4 regions of the Bradyrhizobium sp. CCBAU 21365 genome follow, and region 3 is predicted to be linked to each of the others. Evidence: riboswitches for the same ligand, from Rfam matches in the RefSeq annotation. Region 3 holds a riboswitch; each other region holds the start of a gene.
What was found. A riboswitch is a leader RNA that binds a small molecule or an ion and turns the genes downstream of it on or off. The one in region 3 is predicted to bind cobalamin.
Positions count from the first base shown of each region.

Region 1: it holds a riboswitch for cobalamin, as region 3 does, so the genes downstream of both, XI02_RS16995 (DUF1636 domain-containing protein) here and XI02_RS41010 (TonB-dependent siderophore receptor) in region 3, are expected to answer to the same signal.
Region 2: it holds a riboswitch for cobalamin, as region 3 does, so the genes downstream of both, metE (5-methyltetrahydropteroyltriglutamate--homocysteine S-methyltransferase) here and XI02_RS41010 (TonB-dependent siderophore receptor) in region 3, are expected to answer to the same signal.
Region 4: it holds a riboswitch for cobalamin, as region 3 does, so the genes downstream of both, XI02_RS03310 (TonB-dependent receptor) here and XI02_RS41010 (TonB-dependent siderophore receptor) in region 3, are expected to answer to the same signal.

Region 1 is NZ_CP030036.1:3,737,865-3,743,364, forward strand. It holds gene cbiB (adenosylcobinamide-phosphate synthase CbiB) at 1-358, shown strand, start outside; gene cobD (threonine-phosphate decarboxylase CobD) at 370-1,335, shown strand; gene XI02_RS16985 (cobyric acid synthase) at 1,332-2,780, opposite strand; gene cobO (cob(I)yrinic acid a,c-diamide adenosyltransferase) at 2,792-3,445, opposite strand; cobalamin riboswitch at 3,482-3,697, shown strand; gene XI02_RS16995 (DUF1636 domain-containing protein) at 3,790-4,164, shown strand; gene cobW (cobalamin biosynthesis protein CobW) at 4,161-5,195, shown strand; gene cobN (cobaltochelatase subunit CobN) at 5,195-5,500, shown strand, end outside.
Region 2 is NZ_CP030036.1:2,641,100-2,646,599, forward strand. It holds gene XI02_RS12120 (hypothetical protein) at 403-1,251, opposite strand; cobalamin riboswitch at 2,600-2,803, shown strand; gene metE (5-methyltetrahydropteroyltriglutamate--homocysteine S-methyltransferase) at 2,905-5,250, shown strand.
Region 3 is NZ_CP030036.1:8,670,393-8,675,892, reverse strand. It holds gene XI02_RS41020 (amidohydrolase family protein) at 1-22, shown strand, start outside; gene XI02_RS41015 (GTP-binding protein) at 24-947, shown strand; cobalamin riboswitch at 1,385-1,581, shown strand; gene XI02_RS41010 (TonB-dependent siderophore receptor) at 1,687-3,969, shown strand; gene XI02_RS41005 (PepSY domain-containing protein) at 3,972-5,471, shown strand; gene XI02_RS41000 (tetratricopeptide repeat protein) at 5,479-5,500, opposite strand, start outside.
Region 4 is NZ_CP030036.1:743,096-748,595, reverse strand. It holds gene XI02_RS03325 (ABC transporter substrate-binding protein) at 1-650, opposite strand, end outside; gene XI02_RS03320 (ABC transporter ATP-binding protein) at 860-1,633, opposite strand; gene XI02_RS03315 (iron ABC transporter permease) at 1,630-2,673, opposite strand; cobalamin riboswitch at 2,786-2,984, shown strand; gene XI02_RS03310 (TonB-dependent receptor) at 3,093-5,360, shown strand; gene XI02_RS03305 (hypothetical protein) at 5,473-5,500, shown strand, end outside.

The DNA.
Region 1 (5,500 bases), 4.6 Mb from region 3:
AGCCTTTGGCTGGGCGGCCGCCCGGATCGACGATCTCGCCAATCTCGTTCCAGCGCGGTTGACGGGTCTTCTGTTCGTGCTGCTCGCGCCGAACCGTTCGCAGGCGTGGTCATGCATGTTGCGCGATGCGCGGCGGCATCGCTCGCCGAATGCCGGCTGGCCGGAAGCCGCGATGGCCGGCGCGCTCGGCGTCCGGCTCAGCGGTCCCCGCATCTATCACGGTCACATCGCCGATGAGCCCTGGCTGAACGAGGGGGCGCGCGATCCGGCTGGTGCTGACGTCCTCACCGGGCTGAAACTCTATCGCTACGCCATGGTGCTGTTGGCTGCGGCGTTCGTCGCCCTGGCGCTGGCGTGAAGGAGCGACGCATGCGGGAGCACGGCGGGAATCTTGATGTCGCCCAGCAGCGCTTCGGCGGCGCCGCGGACGACTGGATCGACCTGTCGACCGGGATTAATCGGGTGCCGTATCCCCTGGTCGATGTCGAGCCGCGGCACTGGAGCGCGTTGCCGTCGCGATCCGATCTTGAATCGCTGCACGCCGCCGCGCGGCAGCCCTACGGCACCGACGCACCGATGGTGGCGATGGGCGGTGCGCAGGCCGCCATTCAGTTGCTGCCGCATCTGGCGCTCAAGGGGCGGGCGCGGATCCTGGCGCCGACCTACAATGAGTATGCCGCGGTGTTGTCGGCCGCCGGCTGGGACGTCGCCGAGATGTCCGATCTCGCCGCGCTCGCGGGAGCGGACATTGCCGTCGTCGTCAATCCGAACAATCCCGATGGACGACGCCACGACCGGCAGGAGTTGCTGGCGCTGTTGCCGCGCGTTGGCCGGCTCGTCATCGACGAGAGTTTTGTGGACGCCGTTCCTGACCTGTCTCTTGCACCGGAAGCAGGACGCGCCGGGCTCCTGATCCTGCGCTCATTCGGCAAGTTTTACGGACTTGCCGGCTTGCGGCTCGGCTTCGCTGTCGGCAGCGAGGCAGACATCGCCGCGCTTGCCGCGATGGCGGGCCCATGGCCGGTTTCGGGCGCCGCGATTGCGATCGGACGGCGCGCGTTGCTCGATCGCGACTGGGCCAAGGCCACGGCCGCGCGGCTCGCGGACGACTGCGTCAGGCTCGACGCGGCGGCGCGATCGCAGGGCTGGACGCTGCTCGGCGGCACGCTGTTGTTCCGGCTCTACGAGACCGGCGATGCGTTGGCCGCGCAGGCGAAGCTTGCGCGTGCACAGATCTGGTCGCGGGTTTTCCAGCAGAAACCGGGATGGCTGCGCCTCGGCTTGCCGGGCAGCGAGGCCGAATGGTCTCGTCTTTCCGCCGTGCTGCCCGTTTAACGCACCAGCGCGAGCAGGCCGTCGACATCGAGATGGGTCTCGATGTGCTTGGCAAGCGCATCGAGTGCGGTCTCGACCCTGGCGCCGTAGGGCTGATCAGCCGCCGCGATGTCGAGTTGCGCGAGGAAAGCCTTGCGAAATTCGTCCGAGGCGAACAGGCCGTGCAGATAGCTGCCGTGAACGCGCCCGTTGGCAGAAACCGCGCCCTCAGCCGTACCGTCGAGTGATGCAAAAGGCCGCGCGCGATCGGGGCCATCGGTGCGGCCGATATGGATCTCGTAGGCGCTGATCGGCTGGCTGGTCGCGGCATGCACCGCGCTGACGCGCGTCAGCGTCTTCTGTTCGGTCATGGTGGTCGTGACATCGAGCAGCCCGAGACCGCGCGTTTCGCCGGCAGGACCTTCGATCCCATCGGGATCGGCGACGCTGTGTCCGAGCATCTGGTAGCCGCCGCACAGGCCGAGGACATGGCCGCCGCGGCGATGATGCGCCAGGAGGTCGATGTCCCAGCCCTGCGCGCGCAGGAAGGCGAGATCGCCGCGGGTCGATTTCGAGCCGGGCAGGATGACGAGCTTCGCATCACCCGGGATGGCTTCGCCTGGACGTACCATCACGAGATCGACGCCGGGCTCGAGCTTCAGCGGATCGAGGTCGTCGAAATTGGCGATCCGCGACAGCGCCAGGAACGCGATCTTGCACTGACCGGGCTTGCGTGCCTCGCCGAGCCCGAGCGCATCTTCGGCCGGAAGTTCGCCGGCACGGACGAACCAGGGCAGCACGCCAAAGCCGCGCCAGGCGGTGCGGGCTTCGATCAGGCGGTAGCCGTCGTCGAACAATGTCGGATCGCCGCGGAATTTGTTGATGACAAAGCCCTGGATCATCGCGGCATCATCAGGATCGATCACCGTCTTGATGCCGACGAGCTGCGCGATCACGCCGCCGCGGTCGATGTCGCCGACCAGCACCACCGGCACGTCGGCCCGGCGTGCAAAGCCCATATTGGCGATGTCGGCTTTGCGTAAGTTGACCTCGGCGGGGCTGCCGGCGCCCTCCACCAGCACCAGATCGGCGCGCTGCTTCAGGCGCGCAAAACTCTCCAGCACCGCGCCCATCAGCGACGGTTTCATGCCGGCATATTCGCGCGCGCGTGCGGTGGCGATCCGTTTGCCGTGCACGATGATCTGGGCGCCGACATCGCTCTCGGGCTTGAGCAGCACCGGGTTCATGTCGGTGTGCGGCTCGACGCCGGCGGCAAGCGCCTGCACGGCCTGCGCGCGGCCGATCTCGCCGCCGTCGACGGTCACGGCCGCATTGTTCGACATGTTCTGCGGCTTGAACGGCAGCACGCGCAGGCCGCGCCGTCTGGCCGCGCGCGCAAGGCCGGCGACGATGAGCGATTTGCCCACGTCCGAGCCGGCTCCCTGGATCATCAATGCGCGCGCCATGGTGCTGTCTGTCAGAACTCGACGCCTGGCTGGGCCTTGATGCCGGAGCGGAACGGATGCTTCACCAGCGTCATCTCGGTGACGAGATCGGCGATCTCGATCAGTTCGTCCTTGGCGTTGCGCCCGGTGAGCACGACATGGGTCATCGGCGGCTTCGACGTCGTCAGGAAGTCGACGACATCGGCGATCGCGAGATAATCGTAGCGTAGCGCGATGTTGATCTCGTCGAGCACGACCATGCGCAGGCTCGGGTCTGCGATCAGCTGCTTGGCCTTCTCCCAGCCCGCTTGCGCTGCCGCGATGTCGCGGGCGCGATCCTGCGTCTCCCAGGTAAAGCCTTCGCCCATCGCGTGAAACTGACAGAGATCGCCGAAATGCCCGGTAAGCAGGCGGCGCTCGCCGGTATCCCAGGCGCCCTTGATGAACTGCACCACGGCGCAGGGAAAGCCGTGCGCCACACAGCGCACGATCATGCCGAAGGCGGAGGAGGATTTTCCTTTGCCGGCGCCGGTATGGACGATGATCAGACCCTTTTCGCCGCTCTTGGTCGCCATGATGCGGTCGCGGGCGGCCTTCTTTTTCGCCATCTTGTCCGCGTGGCGCGCATCCAGCGAAGAATCGGTGCCGATGGCGCCGTCCGCAGCGTCGTTTCCATCTGAAGTCATTACGTTCCTTCGGCTTGACAAGTGCGAGGCTTGGACGAATGGTGGTCCTGCGTTGGTTCCTGTCCTACGACAGGCGAAGAGGGAATGCGATAGGGCGATGACCGCAAGGTTCGCCCGAAGCGCAGCCGCCCCCGCGACCGTGACCGGAGAGATGCCCAAGCCACTGATTCCATATGGAGTCGGGAAGGCGGGCATCGAAGGGTAAAACCTGCTCCGCAAGCCGGGAGACCTGCCAACGCAGCATGTTGTGAGACCGGCGGACGGGGTGTTCCGCGACGGGGAACGAACCTGTCCAAAATCGGTTCGTGTGCCTCATCGCTCCCGCCGTCAATCCAGGAAGGGCGATGAGCGTTACACTCCATGTCTGCATCACCTGCCGCGCCGGCCAGACGCCGGCGGAAGGTGAGCTCGCGCCCGGTGCGCGCCTGCATGCCGCGCTCGTCGAGGCCGGCGTGCCCGATGACGTCAATCTGGTTCCCGTCGCATGCCTGTCGGCCTGCAGCCAGGGTTGCTCGGTCGCGCTCAGCGCGCCGGGGCGATGGTCCTATGTCTACGGCCGACTGTCCGCTGATAATGCCGCGGATGTGATCGCCGGTGCCTCCGCCTATGCGGCGGCGCCTGACGGCATCGTGCCGTGGCGCAGCCGTCCGGAGATCTTCCGCAAGCAATCGCTCGCCCGCATTCCACCTCTTCCCGTCGTGCCGGAGGCCGCAGAATGACCACGCTCGCCAAAATTCCGGTCACCGTCGTGACCGGCTTTCTCGGCTCCGGCAAGACGACGCTGATCCAGCATCTGATCCGCAATGCCAACGGCAAGAAACTCGCAGTGCTGGTCAACGAATTCGGCAGCGAAGGCGTCGATGGCGACATCCTGAAGTCGTGCGCCGACGCCAATTGCCCGGCCGAGAACATCGTCGAGCTCGCCAATGGCTGCATCTGCTGCACGGTCGCCGACGATTTCATCCCGGCGATGGAGCAGTTGCTGGCGCGGAACGTGAAGCCCGATCATATCGTGATCGAGACCTCGGGGCTCGCCCTGCCGAAGCCGCTGTTGAAAGCGTTCGACTGGCCGGAGATCCGCTCGCGGATCACGGTCGACGGCGTGATCGCGCTGGCCGATGCGGAGGCTGTCGCCGCCGGCCGGTTTGCGCCTGATCCGGCCGCGGTGGACGCGCAGCGCGCAGCGGACGACAATCTCGACCACGAGACGCCGCTGTCCGAAGTGTTCGAGGACCAGATTGCCTGCGCCGATCTCGTGCTGCTGACCAAGGCCGACCTTGCCGGGGCGGAGGGGATCAAGGCAGCGAAAGCGGTGATCGGGGCCGAGATGCCGCGCGAGGTGCCGATGCTGCCCGTCGTCGACGGCACGATCGACGCGCGCGTGATCCTCGGCCTCGAGGCGGCGGCGGAAAACGATCTCGCGGCGCGGCCGTCGCATCACGATGGCGAGGAGGAACACGAGCACGACGATTTCAATTCCGTCGTGATCGATCTTCCGGAAGTTTCGGATGTCGACGCGCTGGTCGCCTCGATCAAGGGACTGGCGCGTGAGCAGAACGTGCTGCGCGCCAAGGGCTACATCGCGGTCGAAGGCAAGCCGATGCGGCTGCTGGTGCAATCGGTCGGCGAACGGGTGCGGCATCAGTTCGACATGCCCTGGGGCGCACGGGCGCGGCAGTCGAAGCTCGTCGTGATCGGCGAACATGCGGACATCGATGAAGCCGCGATCAGGGCACGGCTTGGTGTCTGATGCACGTCGTCTTCCGCGAGAGCCGCGGCCTTGAGGAGACCGCGACGCCTAGGGACCTCGGCCAGGATCCGGCCGATCTCGTGGTGTTGTCGTTTTCCGACAGCGATCTTGCTGCCTTCGCGGCCGGCTGGCGGCGCGGCCGCGCTGCGTTGCCGTCGCTGCGGCTCGCCAATCTCGCGGAGCTGCGCCATCCGCTGTCGGTCGATACCTATATCGAGCGGACGCTCTCGCACGCCCGCGGCATTTTGGTGCGGCTGATCGGCGGCGAGCCCTATTGGTCATACGGGCTGGCTGCGGTGCATCGG
Region 2 (5,500 bases), 3.5 Mb from region 3:
TTTTAACCGGTCTCGTCGCTGCACTCGCTCCCGCGTGCCGCCTTCGGCGTCACGCTCCTGCGGGTGCCATTGTCCGTTGAAGCGATGCGCTGCGCGCACGCCTGGTCAGAGCAGGGGCCGCAAGCATCGCTAGGCCAACTCCCCCGAAGAATGGATCTAGAGCTGGCCGCGTCGCAGATTGGCGTCCGCTCGCTGCATGTGAGCGGGGAGGGCTAACCGGCTCTCGTAAGCTGGCACGTGCGCGCCTGGTCAAGGCATCGCTTGCTTCGCGGAATGGGCCGAGAGCAACGGTACTGCCCTATGACGAGCTGCGAGAGGCTGGCGGTTTGTCGCAAAAACGTTACAGGACAAGTCAGCGCTTCCGAACGCGTGTGCTTTGCTGCTACTCCGAGGCGCTCAGCGTCAAGGAGCTGCGCCGCGATCTTGCTTTGTGTGACCATTGGCCGAGGCCTTTCGCGCCCTCTCTATTGCTTCCCGTTCACTTGGCTCTATCCGATCGAACCAGGAGCCTGGAGGATAGGCCGCGATACGCTTAGCGAAGGAAGATTGCGGCTCCCAATCTTGTCCCTCGCTCTTCTCGAAAGTGATGACGCCGTTGTGGGTAAAATAATGGGGGCCTGGGATGTTACAGTTCACCAAAAGCAGAACGCGCCACAGATCGCCCTTCTCGGTCGGCTTGGCATTGGGTTTCGACACGTAATCCACTACAACGGGTTCAATGATATGGCAGCGGCCGTGCCGCAGAAGATTGCCGAGCTTGCCTTGCGCAGTCGTCACGAAGTTGAAGTTGGCCGGATCATGCAGAAAGTGAAGATTCGCGTCCCTTTCGCCATCTGTAACCTCACTGGCGATCAACGAGAGCGCCAAGGCGCGCCAGCCCAATTCAATCGGCTTTGCATATGTCGATGCAAGTTTAATCGTCCCGTCAGTCGCGATCTTCCAAGTGATAGCGTACTGTTCGTCTGATCTGTTGTCCGGGTGCCTGGTCCATGAAAAATAAACGTACTCTGTTCGGTCAATTCCTTCAGCGACTCCCCACGATCGAGGCACAAAGTGAGCCACCTTCGAGACCTTGGAAATGATTTGTTCTATAGTCTCACCATCTTGCGCTCGCCACGTTGACTTGACCCTTTCGACAAGCGTGTGGTCGTTGGCGCGAACATTGTTGCTCGTCGCCGCCAGCCCGGCCAGGCAGATCAGCGACCGAGCGATACAGAACCAAAGCACGCGCTTTCCAGACTTTTTCTTCATTGCTTCCGGCTCATCTGGTTATCATCCACACGTCAATCCAAAGCGGCACGTCTTCCTCAGCGTGCTTTGCGCAGATCGCAAGAAGTTAGCGGCAACGTGACGCAGGCGCCTGCCGATGTCCCGCGCGAGCAGGCGCCGTCCCTCGATGTCACGCGCCGCTAACTTCAGTGGTCAGCCAAAGCCTCAATTTGCAATGCTGGACCTGCCCAGGAGGAGAAGCCTGGACATGATGAGGACTTGCATTGTTCGTGCCAGGCAATAACCGGCAGTTCGCGGCAGATTTGTGCTGTCTTTGTCGACTTACCGACCTACGCACGTTCTAATGTTACCATTCAGCCTATTCGCCACGACTTCCGTGAATGATTCTTGTCACGCACTGAATCTTCGACAGCGGGCGAATGCCTCGCTGCCAGAGTCTTGACGACAATTGGGAGCAGGTATGCCGCCATCGATCCGTGTGATCCGGGGGCGTTGCCGCTACTACGAATGTCGAGGGCGCCCCAGCCTGTTGTGCTTGGCACTTTGCGGCCTACACCAACGCGGAGCCGCCCTTCAGCGGCGGGCGATTTGGAATCGATGTTAAGGAACTTCACGGATCAAGCAGGGGACGAGACGTGGCATTCTCCGCTCGCGCAACGTTAGGGGCCGTCGTCTACCTGCTCGTCATTGCAGTCAACATTCAAGGAGCTGCGCTTCCACGCAGCCGTGTCGACCGGCAAGAGGGAAGCCTCAGGTCTTGCTAGCTTCGGCTCGAACTACTCAACACTTCCGAGAGCATCTGTCTGACGGGGCGGCTCATAAAAGGCCTTGCCATCCAGCCGAACAGACCGACAGTAAAGACGGCAGCAGCAAAGACGCCGAGGGCGCTCCAAACAGCCATTTTCATTGCGAGGGTCTCTTTTGGTTGTGGTGATTCAATATGCTTGCTTTGGCCAGTATCACCAAAACGTCGGCGTGACGCCTACCAGGATTGGCTGGTCGCACATCGACACGTCCGCTGAGCACGCTGCTGGATTAAGCGAATACCTCTTGCGCGTATTCGCCACTGATCCATGGTTATTAATGGAGAAGGGAGGGCGCATCGAAGCGTGCTCGATGAATCGTTCAAAAGCCGGGCCGCATGACAAGCGTCTTGCGCGGCGCCGTGAGCTTCTTCGTGCTGGGCGCATTCGTCTCGTGCACAGATCTGACCCGCCGCCCGACGCCAATGCGTCTCCGAGATGGTCATTCCGATATCCTATGACTGGAGATGGCTTCTACGTCGCGATCAAGCGTGGCCTCGGAGGAGCATTCGCGTAAGAGAGGTCGCAGCACCAATTTGAGAGGTTGACGGCCGAGTTCTCTTGCCGATAATCCAAGTCGTCGAGGTTCTCCGGTTTCCGTTTGATCCGGAGCTAAGAGGGAAGCCGGTGCCAATGCCGGCGCTGCCCCCGCAACTGTGAGCGGTGAGCCACTGTCCAACAAAGTCACTGAAGCCCGCGCGGCTTCGGGAAGGCCGGACGGCGGCAATGACCCGCGAGCCAGGAGACCTGCCCCGACAAAATATTCATCCACGGGCGGGGTGTCCCGGTGGTGCGCCAAGCAGCCGTCGCTCGGGCGACTTCTCCTGCCTGCGTCCGCCATGGCCTTTGCCCCCAACATGGGGTTAGCGCTATGTCTCTTCTCTCCCTTCCGGTTGCCACGCTCGGAACGCCGCGCATCGGTCCAAGACGCGAGCTCAAAGTCGCACTCGAAGGCTATTGGGCCGGAAGAATTAGTGAACAGCAGTTGCTTGAGGACGCAGCCGGCCTACGTGCCGCGAACTGGGCGCGCCAGAAGTCCCTCGGTGTCACCGTGATTCCGTCGAACGACTTCTCGTTGTACGATCAGGTGCTCGACACCAGTGTCATGGTCGGCGCCATCCCGGAAGTCTACGCCTCGAAAGCCGAGCCCGTTTCCCTCAAGACGTATTTCGCCATGGCACGCGGTTCACAATACGACGGCCGGGGTGCGAGTTGCGGCCACGGATCTCGCGGCGATGGCGCACCCGCGCAGGAGATGACCAAGTGGTTCGACACCAACTACCATTACATGGTCCCGGAATTTCATCGCGGACAGACTTTCAGGCTGTCCTCTCGCAAGCCTATCGACGAGTATGAGGAAGCCAAGGCCCTTGGCTTTCAGACTCGCCCTGTCCTGATCGGCCCGGTCACATTCCTAAAGCTAGGCAAGAGTGCTGATCCTGCGTTCCAGCCACTGTCACTCCTGGATGACCTGATACAGGTCTATATCGAGGTTCTGCAGGAATTGGCCAAACGCGGGGCAAATTGGGTTCAGTTCGACGAGCCCTGCTTGGTTCTTGATCTGGATGAGGAATCAAGACAATCCTTGCTACATGCCTATGACCGGCTCGCCAAGGAAGGGCCGGCCATCAAGATCATGGTCGCCAGCTATTTCGGTGGCCTCGGCGACAATCTTCCCACCGCCTTGCGCCTACCTGTCGCCGGGCTGCACGTCGACCTGGTTCGGGCGCCAGCGTTATTGGACCAGATCATTACCGCCAAGCGAAGTGATCTCGTCGTGTCACTCGGCGCGATAGACGGCCGCAATGTGTGGCGGACGAATTTGTCGGCACTGCGCCAACGGCTCGATCCCGCTATCGCGAAGCTGGGCAAAGATCGCATACAAATCGCTCCATCCTGTTCGCTGCTTCACGTGCCGGTCGATGTTGAACTCGAGACGGAGCTCGCTTCAGACATCAAGGGTTGGCTAGCATTCTCCGTTCAGAAGATTCGCGAGCTTGCGACCTTGGCGCGCGCTCTTGCAGGCGATCAGGATGTTGCTGGCGCTCTTGCGCAGTCGGAGCGCGTCACCACCGATCGTGGGACTTCGCCAAAGATCCGAGATGCCGATGTCGCCATCCGGATGAGAGCGATCAACCAGGCCACGCGCCGGCGCGCCAGTCCATTTGCCAGCCGTGCCGAGATCCAGCGCAAGCGCTTCAAACTACCGGCGTTTCCGACAACGACGATCGGATCGTTTCCGCAGACTGCAGAGGTTCGTAATGCCCGCGCAGCGCACGCGCGAGGCACGATGAACGACGGACAATACGACGAGTTCCTCAAGGAAGAGACTGCGCGTGCCGTACGTTGGCAGGAGGACATTGGCCTCGACGTGCTTGTGCACGGCGAGTTTGAGCGCAATGACATGGTGCAGTACTTCGGCGAACAACTCGCCGGCTTCGCATTTACCAAAAATGGCTGGGTACAATCCTATGGCTCGCGCTGTGTCCGGCCGCCGATCTTGTTTGGCGATGTCTCACGGCCGAAGCCGATCACCGTGGGGTGGTGGCGGTACGCGCAATCGCTAACCAAGAAGCCGATGAAGGCGATGTTGACCGGACCAGTGACGATCTTGAACTGGTCGTTTGTTCGCGATGATATTCCCCGAGCCGAGGTCTGTCGTCAAATTGCGCTCGCGATCCGAGACGAAGTCGGCGATCTCGAAAATGCTGGTGCAGCCATGATCCAGATCGACGAGGCTGCGCTGCGCGAAGGATTGCCGCCGCGCCGATCGGAGTGGACGGCTTATCTCGAGTGGGCCGGGGATTGCTTCCGCATCTGCTCATCGGGCGTCGCCGATCAAACCCAGATCCATACCCACATGTGCTACTCGGAATTCAACGACATCATCGATGCGATTGCTGCAATGGACGCGGATGTCATCTCGATCGAGACTTCGCGGTCGAAAATGGAGCTGCTCGACGCGTTTCGGAACTACAAATATCCAAATCAAATCGGGCCGGGTGTGTACGATATCCATTCTCCGCGCGTGCCCGAGTCGAGCGAGATGAAAGAGCTCGTGGCTTTGGCTCGAAAGCGGCTGCAGGATTCGCAACTTTGGATCAATCCGGATTGCGGTCTGAAGACGCGCAAATGGGAGGAGGTTCGCCCGGCGCTGGTGAACATGGTCTCCGCCGCCCGCGAACTACGCGCTGCATCCACTCCAGCCGACCGTTGACCTGGTCTGGTCTTTCGTCGAGAAGGCCGGTCGCCTGTCAACGATTTGCGGGCTCGATAATTGTGGGAGGCATTGGTGAGCAGAAAAAGGCCCGGCCGCCTTTAGCGGCCGGGCGGAAGTGTGTCCGGGAGGAGCGACGCTGCTAGGCAACGTGCTGACTTCCATCGGCGGAAGGAGGGCGCCGATGGTTCGATTACGGCGGGGACATCCGCCGAAATCTGACCCCAGTTAAGGCGCAAGCTCAGCGTAG
Region 3 (5,500 bases):
CCGGCCCGTCACCGGAGGCTGAGGTGCCGGTCCCGATCCTGCTGGTCGCGGGCTTCCTCGGGGCGGGCAAGACCACGGTCGTCAACCATCTGCTGGCGCATGCGCACGGCAAGCGTATCGCCGCCGTGGTCAACGATTTCGGTGCGATCAATATCGACGCGGAGCTGATCGCGGGCGCCGGCGACGGCGTGGTCAGCCTGAGCAACGGCTGCATCTGCTGCACGCTGGAGGGCGACCTGCTGCGCACGCTCGCGACGCTGCTGCGGCGTGACCCGCGTCCCGAATTCATCGTGATCGAGACCAGCGGGATCGCCGATCCCGCCGACATCATGCGCAACCTGATGGATCCCGTGATCTGGAAGGAGGCGCCGCTGGAGACGGTGCTCTGCGTGGTCGACGCGACGCAGCCTGCGGCGATGCTGAACGATGCGCTGCTGCGCTCGCAGCTGCGGGCGGCCGACGTGGTGGCGCTGAGCAAGGTCGATCTGACTGACGCCGCCGCGGGCGTCGCGATCCGCGACGCCGTGCGCGCGGTGCGTCCGGCGGCCGTGGTGGTCGATGCCTTGCATGGCGAGGTGCCGGCCGCGCTGCTGTTCCCGGCGGATCTCGATCATGTGCCGGCGCCGCGCGAGACCGCACCGCGACGGCCGGCGTCCGATCGGTTCGAGACGCTGAGCTGGACCTCGGAGCGGCCGGTGCTGCTGCCGCGCTTGCAGCAGGCGATCGGCAGGCTGGCGCCGAAGCTGGCGCGGGCGAAGGGATTGTTCGAAACGGTGGAGCAGCCCGGGCGGCTGACGGTGTTTCAACTCGCCGGCGGCCGCGCGACCCTGGCTGCGGGTGGCGTGCCGTCGCCCGGCGTGCCGCGCACGCGCATCGTGTTCATTGCCGAGATGGGTGCGCTCTCGCGCGCGGAGATTGATGCGATCATGGAAGGTTGCGTCGAGTAATCCGTCATCCTGAGAGAATGTGAATGTATTCAGCGTCGTCCTGGCGAAAGCCAGGACCCATTACCCCAACCGCTTGTTGTTGTGCGACGCTGAGGCGACTATCGCACTCTCAATCGAATTCGGTGGTTATGGGTCCTGGCTTTCGCCAGGACGACAGCTTGGGGAGGCCGCTCCCTACAATTCTCACACCGTCATCTCGAGGAGCGCCAACGGGTTCGCGCAAAGCGCGGCCCGATGACAGGCTCCGCGCGCCTCGAAGGATGCACGGCCCGGCTGGTGGCCGTCGATCCTTCGAGACGCCGCTTCGCGGCTCCTCAGGATGACGGGTCTAGGGAAGTCTTCGCGTCGCCGCAGATGCCGCTGTGTCATCGCCGCAGCATCATCCCGCAAAGCATGTGTGCGACGACCGCATCGAATTGACAGCCTTGCCGGCACCACCTATCGTTTTTGCCGACGGTTCCCTTCGGGGATCAAAAGGGAATGCGGTGCGAGGGTAACCCCAATGCCGCAGCTGTCCCCGCAACTGTAAACGGCGAGCCTTTCGTCAATTTGCCACTGGGCTATCAGGCCCGGGAAGGCGTCGACAGGCGATGACCCGTGAGCCAGGAGACCTGCCGTCAGTCGTGGTCACACGCGAGCACATCGGGCGGGGGCGTCCTGGTGGGATCGGAGCACTGCCTTTTCGGCAATGCGCCAGTCCGCGTTCGCGGTGACGTGCCACGTTACCGCGAGTCGTTTGATGTCTCCGTCCTTTCCCGTTGCGCGCAAATGGCGCCTCGGTCTCGTCTGCTCCCTGTCATCGCTGCTGCTGCCGGCCGAAGGCTCGGCACAAGCACCTCCGCCGACCAGGCTCGATCCGATCGAGGTTGCACCTTCGGTAACCGCAAAGCCGAAGCCCGCGGCGCGCAGCCGTGACATGGCCGCTGCGGCGCGGCCACGGCCGAGGCCCGCGACGGCCGCACCAGCCGGTAACATGCCGCGCGCCGCAGCGTCAGGCGCATCGGGATCTGCATCGCCGACGCTCAATGCCACCACGCAGGGCGGCACCGGCAGTCGTCTCAATCTGACGCCGCTGCAGACGCCGGCCAGCGTCGAGATCATCACGGCGCGGACCATCGCCGAGCGCGGCCAGCATGACGTGCTCGATGCCGTCACCCAGGACGCGGCCGGCTTCACCGCAACGCCTGCGCCCGGCAATGGCGGCCTGTCGTTCAGCACCCGCGGCTTTGCCGGCAGCAACTCGGTGATGACGCTGTATGACGGCACGCGCTTCTATATCGGCTCCGGCACGCTGACATTCCCCTACGATACCTGGTCGACGCAGCGCATTGAGGTGCTGCGCGGCCCGGCCTCGGTGCTGTACGGCGAGGGCGCGATCGGCGGCGTCATCAACGTGATCCCGAAGAAGCCGCAGAGCACGCCCCATAGCGAGGCCGAGGTCTCGCTCGACAGCAACATGACGCGGCGGCTCTCGGTGGACAGCACCGGTCCGATCAATCCCAATGTGTCGTACCGCGTCAACGCCACCGGCAACATGTCGGACGGCTGGGTCGATCGCGACAAGACCTCGAACGCCGTGGTCTCCGCTGCCGTGCGGGTGCAGGCGTCGGACAATCTCGCCTTCACGCTGTCGCAGGACTACGGCGACCGCAGTCCGTCGCGCTATTTCGGCACGTCGCTGATCAACGGCTCGATCCAGGACGCGCTGCGCTTCAAGAACTACAACGCATTGGACAGCGCGATCCGCTACCAGGACAGCTGGACCCAGTTCAGGACCGAGTGGGACGTCGCCGACGGCATCAAGGTCAACAACACGTTGTATTACCTGACCAGCGAGCGGCACTGGCGCGACATCGAGAACTACACCTGGAATCCGAAGACCCAGCTGATCGATCGCGCGAGCTATATCGAGATTTTCCACGACCAGAAGCAGCTCGGCAACCGGATGGATACGACCTTCAGCGGTCACGTGTTCGGACTTGCGAACCAGTTCGTCGCCGGGTTCGACGTCAACCGGATCGACTTCGCCCACACCAACAACTCGCCCTATGGCGGCGCGTCGCCGGTCAATCCCTACGTGTTCGATCCGGGATCGTTCTTCGCGACGACGACGGCGACGACGCCGGGCTTCAACGCGATCGTCAATCAATACGCGCTGTTCGCCGAGGATCGTCTCTCGCTGACCGATCAATTGTCGCTCGTCACCGGGGTCAGGTATGATCGCCCCGAGGTCGACCGTACCGACTACAAGACGCCGGCAAACAGTTTCGAGACGACGCTGTCGGGGACCAGTTGGCGCGCCGGCCTTGTTTACGAGCCGATCAAGAACCTCGCGTTCTATGGTCAGTATGCGGTCGGCGTCGATCCGGTCAGCAACCTGATCTCGCTGCCCGTCTCGCAGAAAACCTTCCAGCTTGCGACCGGCAAGCAGACCGAGATCGGGGTCAAGCGGTCGTTCTGGGGCGGCCGCGGCGAGTGGACGCTGGCTGCCTACGAGATCGTCAAGACCGGGCTCACGATTCCCGATCCCGGCAATCCTACCGGCGGCCTGGCATTGCAGATCGGCCAGCAATCCTCCCGCGGCGTCGAAGGATCGATCGGGCTCGCGCTGAGCGACGGCTGGCGCGTCGACGCCAATCTTGCGCTGTTGCGCGCCAGATACGACAACAACAGCCAGGTGGTCGGCGGCAGGATCGTCAGCTACAACGGCAATGTCCCGGTCAACGTGCCGCAGCAGGTCGCGAACGTCTGGTTGACCTGGGATTTCGCACCCGACTGGTCGGTCTATGGCGGCGTGCAGATCGTCGGCGCGATGTACTCCGATCTTGCCAACACCCAGCTGCGGCCGGGCTACAATGTGGTTAATGGCGGCATCAGATGGAAGCCGGATGACCGCACCACGGTCGCGTTCCGCCTCTACAATCTGTTCGACAAGGTTTATGCGGTGACCTCGAACGGCACCGGGCAGTGGCTGCTCGGCATGCCGCGCACCGCCGAATTGTCCGTCAACGTGAAGTTCTGACCATGCGCAACGCTCTGATCCGGCGCGGGCGGCGGTGGCTCTATATCGTCCATCGCTGGATCGGCATTGCGACGTGTCTCCTGTTCGCGATGTGGTTCATCTCCGGCCTCGTCATGATGTACGTGGCCTTTCCGCGCCTCACCGACAGCGAGCGTCTCGCCGCGCTCCCTGTCATGCCCTGGAACAAGGTGCAGCTCGCACCCGATCGCGCGATGGCGATCGCGGGCGTGGAGCGTTATCCGCGCGACTTGCGGCTTTCGATGATGGACGACACGCCCGTCTATCGGGTGACCGGCTGGCAGGGAGAGGTGATCACGATTTCGGCGATCGACGGCAGCGTGATCGACCGCATCATGCCGGACCAGGCGCTGGCCATCGCACGCCATCATCCGCACGCGGTGCAGCCACGCTTGATCGAAACAGTGACGCGCGACCAATGGTCGGTCACTGCGCGCTTCGATCCGTTGCGGCCGCTCTATCTGATCGGCCTCGGCGACCCTGATGGCACCGAGCTCTATGTCTCCGCACGCACCGGCGAGATCGCGCTCGACACCACGCGTCGCGAGCGTATCTGGAACTGGCTCGGCGCGATCCCGCACTGGATCTATCCGACCGTTCTGCGCAAGGACGGCCCACTGTGGCGGGACGTGGTGCTGTGGATCTCGGGTGTCTGCCTTGTCGTCGCGGTCACCGGCTTCTGGATCGGCATTTTGCGCCTGCGGCTGACGCGCCGCTACGCACGCGACGCCGTCTCGCCCTATCGCGGCTGGATGGCCTGGCATCACATCGCCGGCCTGATCGGCGGCATCTGCGTCTTGACCTGGATGTTCAGCGGCTGGCTGTCGCTCAATCCCGGCGGCGCGTTCTCCGCTCGCGGCATCACCCGTGAGATTGCGATCGGTTACAGCGGCCATGACACGCCCGACATCGTCGCGAAATTTCAGTCGTCGCCATCGATGCCGGCGGTGGAGGCGCGCTTCGTCTGGATCGGCGGACACCGGTTGATGTTGCTCGACGACGGTAACGGCCGCCGCAGCCTCACCGATCCCGCGACCGGCGCGCAGATGACCCTCTCGCGCGACGAGATCATCGCTGCCGCCCGACACGCAATGCCCGGCGCTGCGATGACATCAGCGCGGCAGCTCGATCAACCCGACGCCTACTGGTACACGCTGCACCATACACGCGAGCTGCCCGTATTGCGGATCGGCTTCGACGATCCCGCCCACACCTGGTTGCATGTCTCCCTCGTCACCGGCGAGATCCTCGACCGCAGCGACGACAGCCGCCGGTCCTACCGCTGGCTGTTCAGCGCGCTGCACAGCCTCGACTTCCCGCTGCTGCTGCGCATCTCGCCGGCGCGCGACGTCGTGGTGTGGCTGCTGTCGGCGGTCGGCACGATTATCTCGATCAGCGGGATCGTGATCGGCTGGCGGCGGTTGCGGCGGCGCAAGGTGCGAGCGAGGCCAGTGTCGGCGGGCCTCGTGCGCACGCCCTCGTAAGCTGCGATTACTTGACGGTCAGGTGCACG
Region 4 (5,500 bases), 1.6 Mb from region 3:
CGGTCGCCGGCTTCCGACACCAGGATGAAATCCGGCCGCAGTTTTACGATCGCCTCCAGCGAGGCAAATCCGCCAGCGCTGAAGCCGAGTTCGCCGGCGGCGTTGGCGAGGCCGGTTGCCGCCAGCAGCGAGCTGACCAGGCTGCCGTCGCCAGGCACAAAGCCGCGTCGCTCCAGCGGCAGCACGCGGTAATGATGCGCGCTTGCCGCCGCCCGCGCCCGGGCGGTGGCCGCATCGAAGCGCGCGATCTCGGCTTCCGCCCGATCGGGATGCTGTACCACATCGCCCATCGCGCGGATCTGGTCCTTCACTTCGTCCAGCGTGCGCGGCACCGTGAATTCGACGAGGTGCAGCCCATTGGCCTTCAACAGGTCGCGCGTCGCGCGCTTGTCGAACAGGCTGACCACGACGAGGTCAGGCTTGAGCAGCAGCACGTCCTCGGCTTCGCCGGACAGACGCGGAAAGTTTCGCGCCTTCTCCGCGGCCCAGGATTGCCAGGCATCGCGCGAGAAGCGGCTGAGGCCGATGATCTGGTCCGGATCAGCCAGCGACAGCACGAGCTGGTCGCCGCAGACATTCATCGAGACGATGCGCGGTCCGGCGGCAAATGAGATGCTCACCGGCATGAACCAAGCAAGAACCGAAAACATAAGCGCAAAACAGTGTGAAGCGAGATGGCTGCCACGCTGACGCTGAGCCCCCTCTCCCGCTTGCGGGGGAGGGTCGGGGTGGGGGTCGTGCCGCAATGAACACTCTTTGAGTGGAGAGAGCCCCCACCCATAGCGCATCTTTCGATGTGCTATGACCTCCCCCGCGAGCGGGAGAGGTGCAGCGAGTTCGCGGCAATACTCCGGCCACATCAGACGTCCGCCCACGGCACGATGACGGATTCGCGCTGAAATTCGGCACGATAGGCGCTAACCCGGAACACGCTGGCGAGGACGCTCTCCGACAATGCCTCGACAGGCGCGCCCTGCGCGGCCAGTCGTCCCTCCGCGAGCACCAGCACATGATCGGCGAAGCGCGCGGCGAGTCCCAGGTCATGCGTCACCACGATGACCAACACGCCGGTGTCGGCGACGTTGCGCAGCTTCTGCATCACGTCGATCTGGTGGCGCGGATCGAGCGAGGCGGTCGGCTCGTCGGCGAGGATCACCGGCGCCTCCACCGCAAGCACCCGGGCCAGCGCGACGCGGCTGCGCTCGCCGCCGGAGAGTTCGGTGACGCGGCGATCGCTGAATTCAGTGACGTCGACCGCCTGCATCGCGCGCAGCACCGCCTCAATATCCGTCTGCGACAGCCGCGCCGGATCGGTCGCGCCGTGCGGGTAGCGGCCGAGCGCGACGATGTCGCGCGCCGGCAGCGGCCAGTGCACCATGTGCCCCTGCGGCAGATAGGCAAAGCGCTTCGCGCGCTCGCGCAGCGGCAGCGACGCCAGCGGATCGCCGCCGATCCGGATCTCGCCGTCGGAGGGAATCAGCCCGGCCAGTGCGCGCAGCAGCGTGGTCTTGCCGGCGCCGTTCGGCCCGACCAGCGCGACCAGATGGCCCGATGGCAACGACAGCGAGACATCGTGCAGCACCTTGCGGCTGCCGAGCGAGGCATTGAGCGCGGCGGCCGAGAGCAGCGTCATGCCACGCCTCCGCCGAGCGCGCGGCGTTCGCGCATGATCAGATAGAGGAAGAACGGCACGCCGATGATCGAGGTCAGCACGCCGACCTTGATGTCCGAGGTCGAGGGGATGATGCGCACGGCGATATCGGCGGCGAGCAGCAGCGCCGAGCCGGTGAGCGCGCTCGGCACCAAGAGCCGCGCCGGATCGTGACCGATCAGCGGACGCATCAGATGCGGCGCGACGAGGCCGATGAAACCGATCGTGCCTGTCACCGCGACCGCGCCGCCGACGCCGAGCGCCACGCCCGTGATGACGAGGAGCCGCAACCGTCCGACATCGACGCCGAGGCTCTGCGCCGCCTCCTCGCCAAGCGTCAGCGCGCGGAAGGCGCTCGCCTGGCTGAGCAGGATGGCGGCGCCCGCGACGATGAAAGGCAGTGCCAGCGCCACGTGCTGGAAGCTGCGGTCCTCCAGCGAGCCGAGCAGCCAGAACGCGATCTCCAGCACCACGAACGGATTGCTCGAGAGATTCATCACCAGCGCCGTCGCCGCCCCCGCAAAGCTCGAGATCGCGAGCCCGGCGAGGATCAGGATCAAGAGCCCGGCATTGCGGCCGGCGATCGCAAGCAGCGCGAACACGGAGCCGAAGGCGGCGATGATCGCCACCACCGGCAGCGCGTAGGAGCGCACATCGGCGAGGCCCAGCGCGATCACCAGCACCGCGCCGAAGGCCGCCGATTGCGGCGCGCCGAACAGCGACGGCGAGGCCAGCGGATTGCGCAGCAGCCCTTGCAGCGCCGCACCCGACAGCCCGAGAATAGCGCCGATCGCGAATGCCAGGATGGTGCGCGGCAGGCGGATCTCGCGCACGATCACCTGCGCCACATCGCTGCCGCCGCCGAACAGCGCCTCGATCACCGCAAGCGGCGACAGCCGCACCGGCCCGATGCCGAGCGAGATCAGCAGCAGCAGGACCACGAGCGCGAGCAGCGCCGCGGTGGCGCCCCACCGGCGCCGCGCCGCGACCTCGGCCGCCAAGGCAAAATCCTGCACGCTCATTGAATCCATGCTCTTACAGCGATCGCCGTGGCAGACAAGCGACACTCGACAAAAACCGTGGTCGTGCGGCCATTGCCCGACTGCCGCCGGATTGACTTTGCCGCCCGGCCGAACCCTAGATGAACATGACGGTTCTTTCGTGAGATGAAAAGGGAATGCGGTGCGGGGAAACTTCCCCAACGCCGCGGCTGCCCCCGCAACTGTATGCGGTGAATCCTTCGTCACAGGCCACTGGGAATCTCGGTCCTGGGAAGGCGACGAAGGGTAACGACCCGCGAGCCAGGAGACCTGCCGTCAGCCGTGGTCACACGCGAGGATGCCGGTCGGGGAGTACAGGCATGAGCTTCACCTGATGCCGTGAGCACGATGGTGAGACTGGTTCGCGGTGACGTGCCACTGACGTTGCCGAGGCCTCGCTTATGTTCTCCTTCCCTTTTCATCGGCGGCACCGCGCGCTTCTGCTCGCGTCGACGGTGATCGCGCCGGCTATCCTTGTCCCCGCCGCGCGGGCGCAGCAGGCGCCCGCTCCCGATCAGCTGCCGGCGATCGAAGTCACCAAGCCGGGCGACCAGAACGTCACGCGCGCCAGGCCGGCCGCCGACGAAGCGCCGGCGCCGCGCCGCCCGGCGCCGGGCACCACGCAGAGTAACAATACGGGCAGCGGCAGCGGATCTGGCACGACAGGGAGCGGCGTGGCCACCGGAACGGGTGGCAGCGGTAGCGGCCGCCAGTTCGCCGGCATTGTCGGCTCCTCCTCGGCCGTGATCACCGCCGACGACATCGCACATTCGCCGGTGCAGTCACTGCCGGAGATTCTCGCGCAGGTGCCGGGCGTGCAGCTGCAAACGCCCTATGGCGGGCCGAACGGCGCCAAGACGTCGGTCGACCTGCGCGGCTTCGGCGCATTCGCGACCGACAATACCCTTTTCCTGCTCAACGGCCGCCGCCTTAACGACGTCGACAAGGCCGGCTTCGACCTCACCACGATCCCGCTCGATTCCATCGAGCGAATCGAGATCACGCGCGGCAACAGCGGCGCCGTGCTTTACGGCGACAACGCGGTGGGCGGCGTCGTCAACATCATCACCAAGACCGGCGTCGGCGGCCCGCCGACGACGATGCGGGCCGAGGCCGGAATCGGCTCGTTCAACACCCGCATGGCCGCGGTCTCCGCGGCGCTCAATTCCGGACCGTGGTCCACCTCATTCTACGGCAACGGCATCAAATCCGACGGCTACCGCGTCAACAATGCGCTCGACCAGCGCAACGCGGTCGGCAACATCAACTACACCACGCCTGATCTCACCGCCTTCCTCACCGTCACCGGCAGCGACCAGAAGCTCGGCCTGCCCGGCGGACGGCTGGTCGATCCGTCGATCGGCGTCAACGAGCTGCTCACCGATCGCCGCGGCGCCGCGACGCCCTTCGACTACGCCAACCAGCAGACCGCGAGCATCACCGCCGGCTTCACCAGGACGCTGATCAACGGCGTCGACCTGATCGTCGACGGCGGCTGGCGACAGCGCGAGACGCAGAGCGGCTTCTTCGGCACGGTGCCGACCATCAGCTTCGCTTCGACCTACAATGACGCCGCGCTGCAGACCTGGTCGCTCACGCCGCGGCTCAGCGTCAAGAATGTGATGCTGGGGATGCCGTCGACGATCCTGACCGGCATCGACTATTACGATTCGACTTTCCGCGAGGCGCGCGGCGCCTATCGGGGCGTCGACCCGTTCCACATCTACAATATCGAGCAGCAGTCCGTGGCCGGCTACTGGCAGCACACGATCGGCGTGCTGCCGACGACCGACTTCTCCTACGGCGCGCGCGTGCAGAACACCAGCGTCTCGGCGCGCGATCGCTACGACCCGAACGCGCCGTTCGCGTTCGACGCGCAGGCGGCACCGCTCGACAGCAACGAGACGCAATACGCGCTGCATGTCGGTGTCGAGCATCGCCTGACCGACACCTTCTCGGTGTTCGGCCGCGCGGCACGCGCATTCCGCACGCCTGATGTCGACGAACGCGTCGCGTCGGGTCCGTCATTCGACCCGCTGACCTTCGCCCCGATCCCGCAGACGTTCCAGCTCAAGACCCAGACCTCGCAGGACGTCGAGGGCGGCTTTCGCGTCAGGACCAACCGCTTCCAGGTCCAAACCAGCGTCTATCTGATGGATCTCGAGAACGAGATCCATTTCAACCCGGTGCTGTTCTTCAACACCAACCTCGACCCCACCCGCCGCTATGGCTCGGAGACCAGCGCGGCGCTCAAGGTCAGCGACAGCGTCACCCTGCGCGGCGGCATGGCGATCACCCGCGCGGTCTTCCGCGAAGGCATCTGGGCCGGCAACGACGTGCCGCTGGTGTCGCGCTACACCGGTAATCTCGGCGTGACCTGGAATATCTGGCAGAACTATCTGGTGTTCGACGCCACGGTGCGGGCCTGGAGCTCGCGCATCATGGACAACGACCAGGCCAACATCCAGAGCCGGATTCCCGGCAACGCCACCGCCGACATCAAGCTGAGCGGGCAATATGACCGCTTCTTCTGGTCGCTGAGCGTGAACAACCTGTTCAACGCGCTCTATTACGACTACGCCATCGCGAGCACGTTCACGGAGGGCCGCTTCTCGGCCTATCCGCTGCCCGGCCGCACCTACATGGTAAAGGCCGGCGCGACGTTTTAGAGCTATCCGGTGGGACGGGGTGTGACTCCGCCGTACCCTCTCATCACGTTACAAGCGTCCGCAAACTGGAGTAGAATTCCGGCAGCTGATTTGACCCGTGCAGGGGAAACGCATGGCCAAGGCCGGAAAGACGAGCAAGG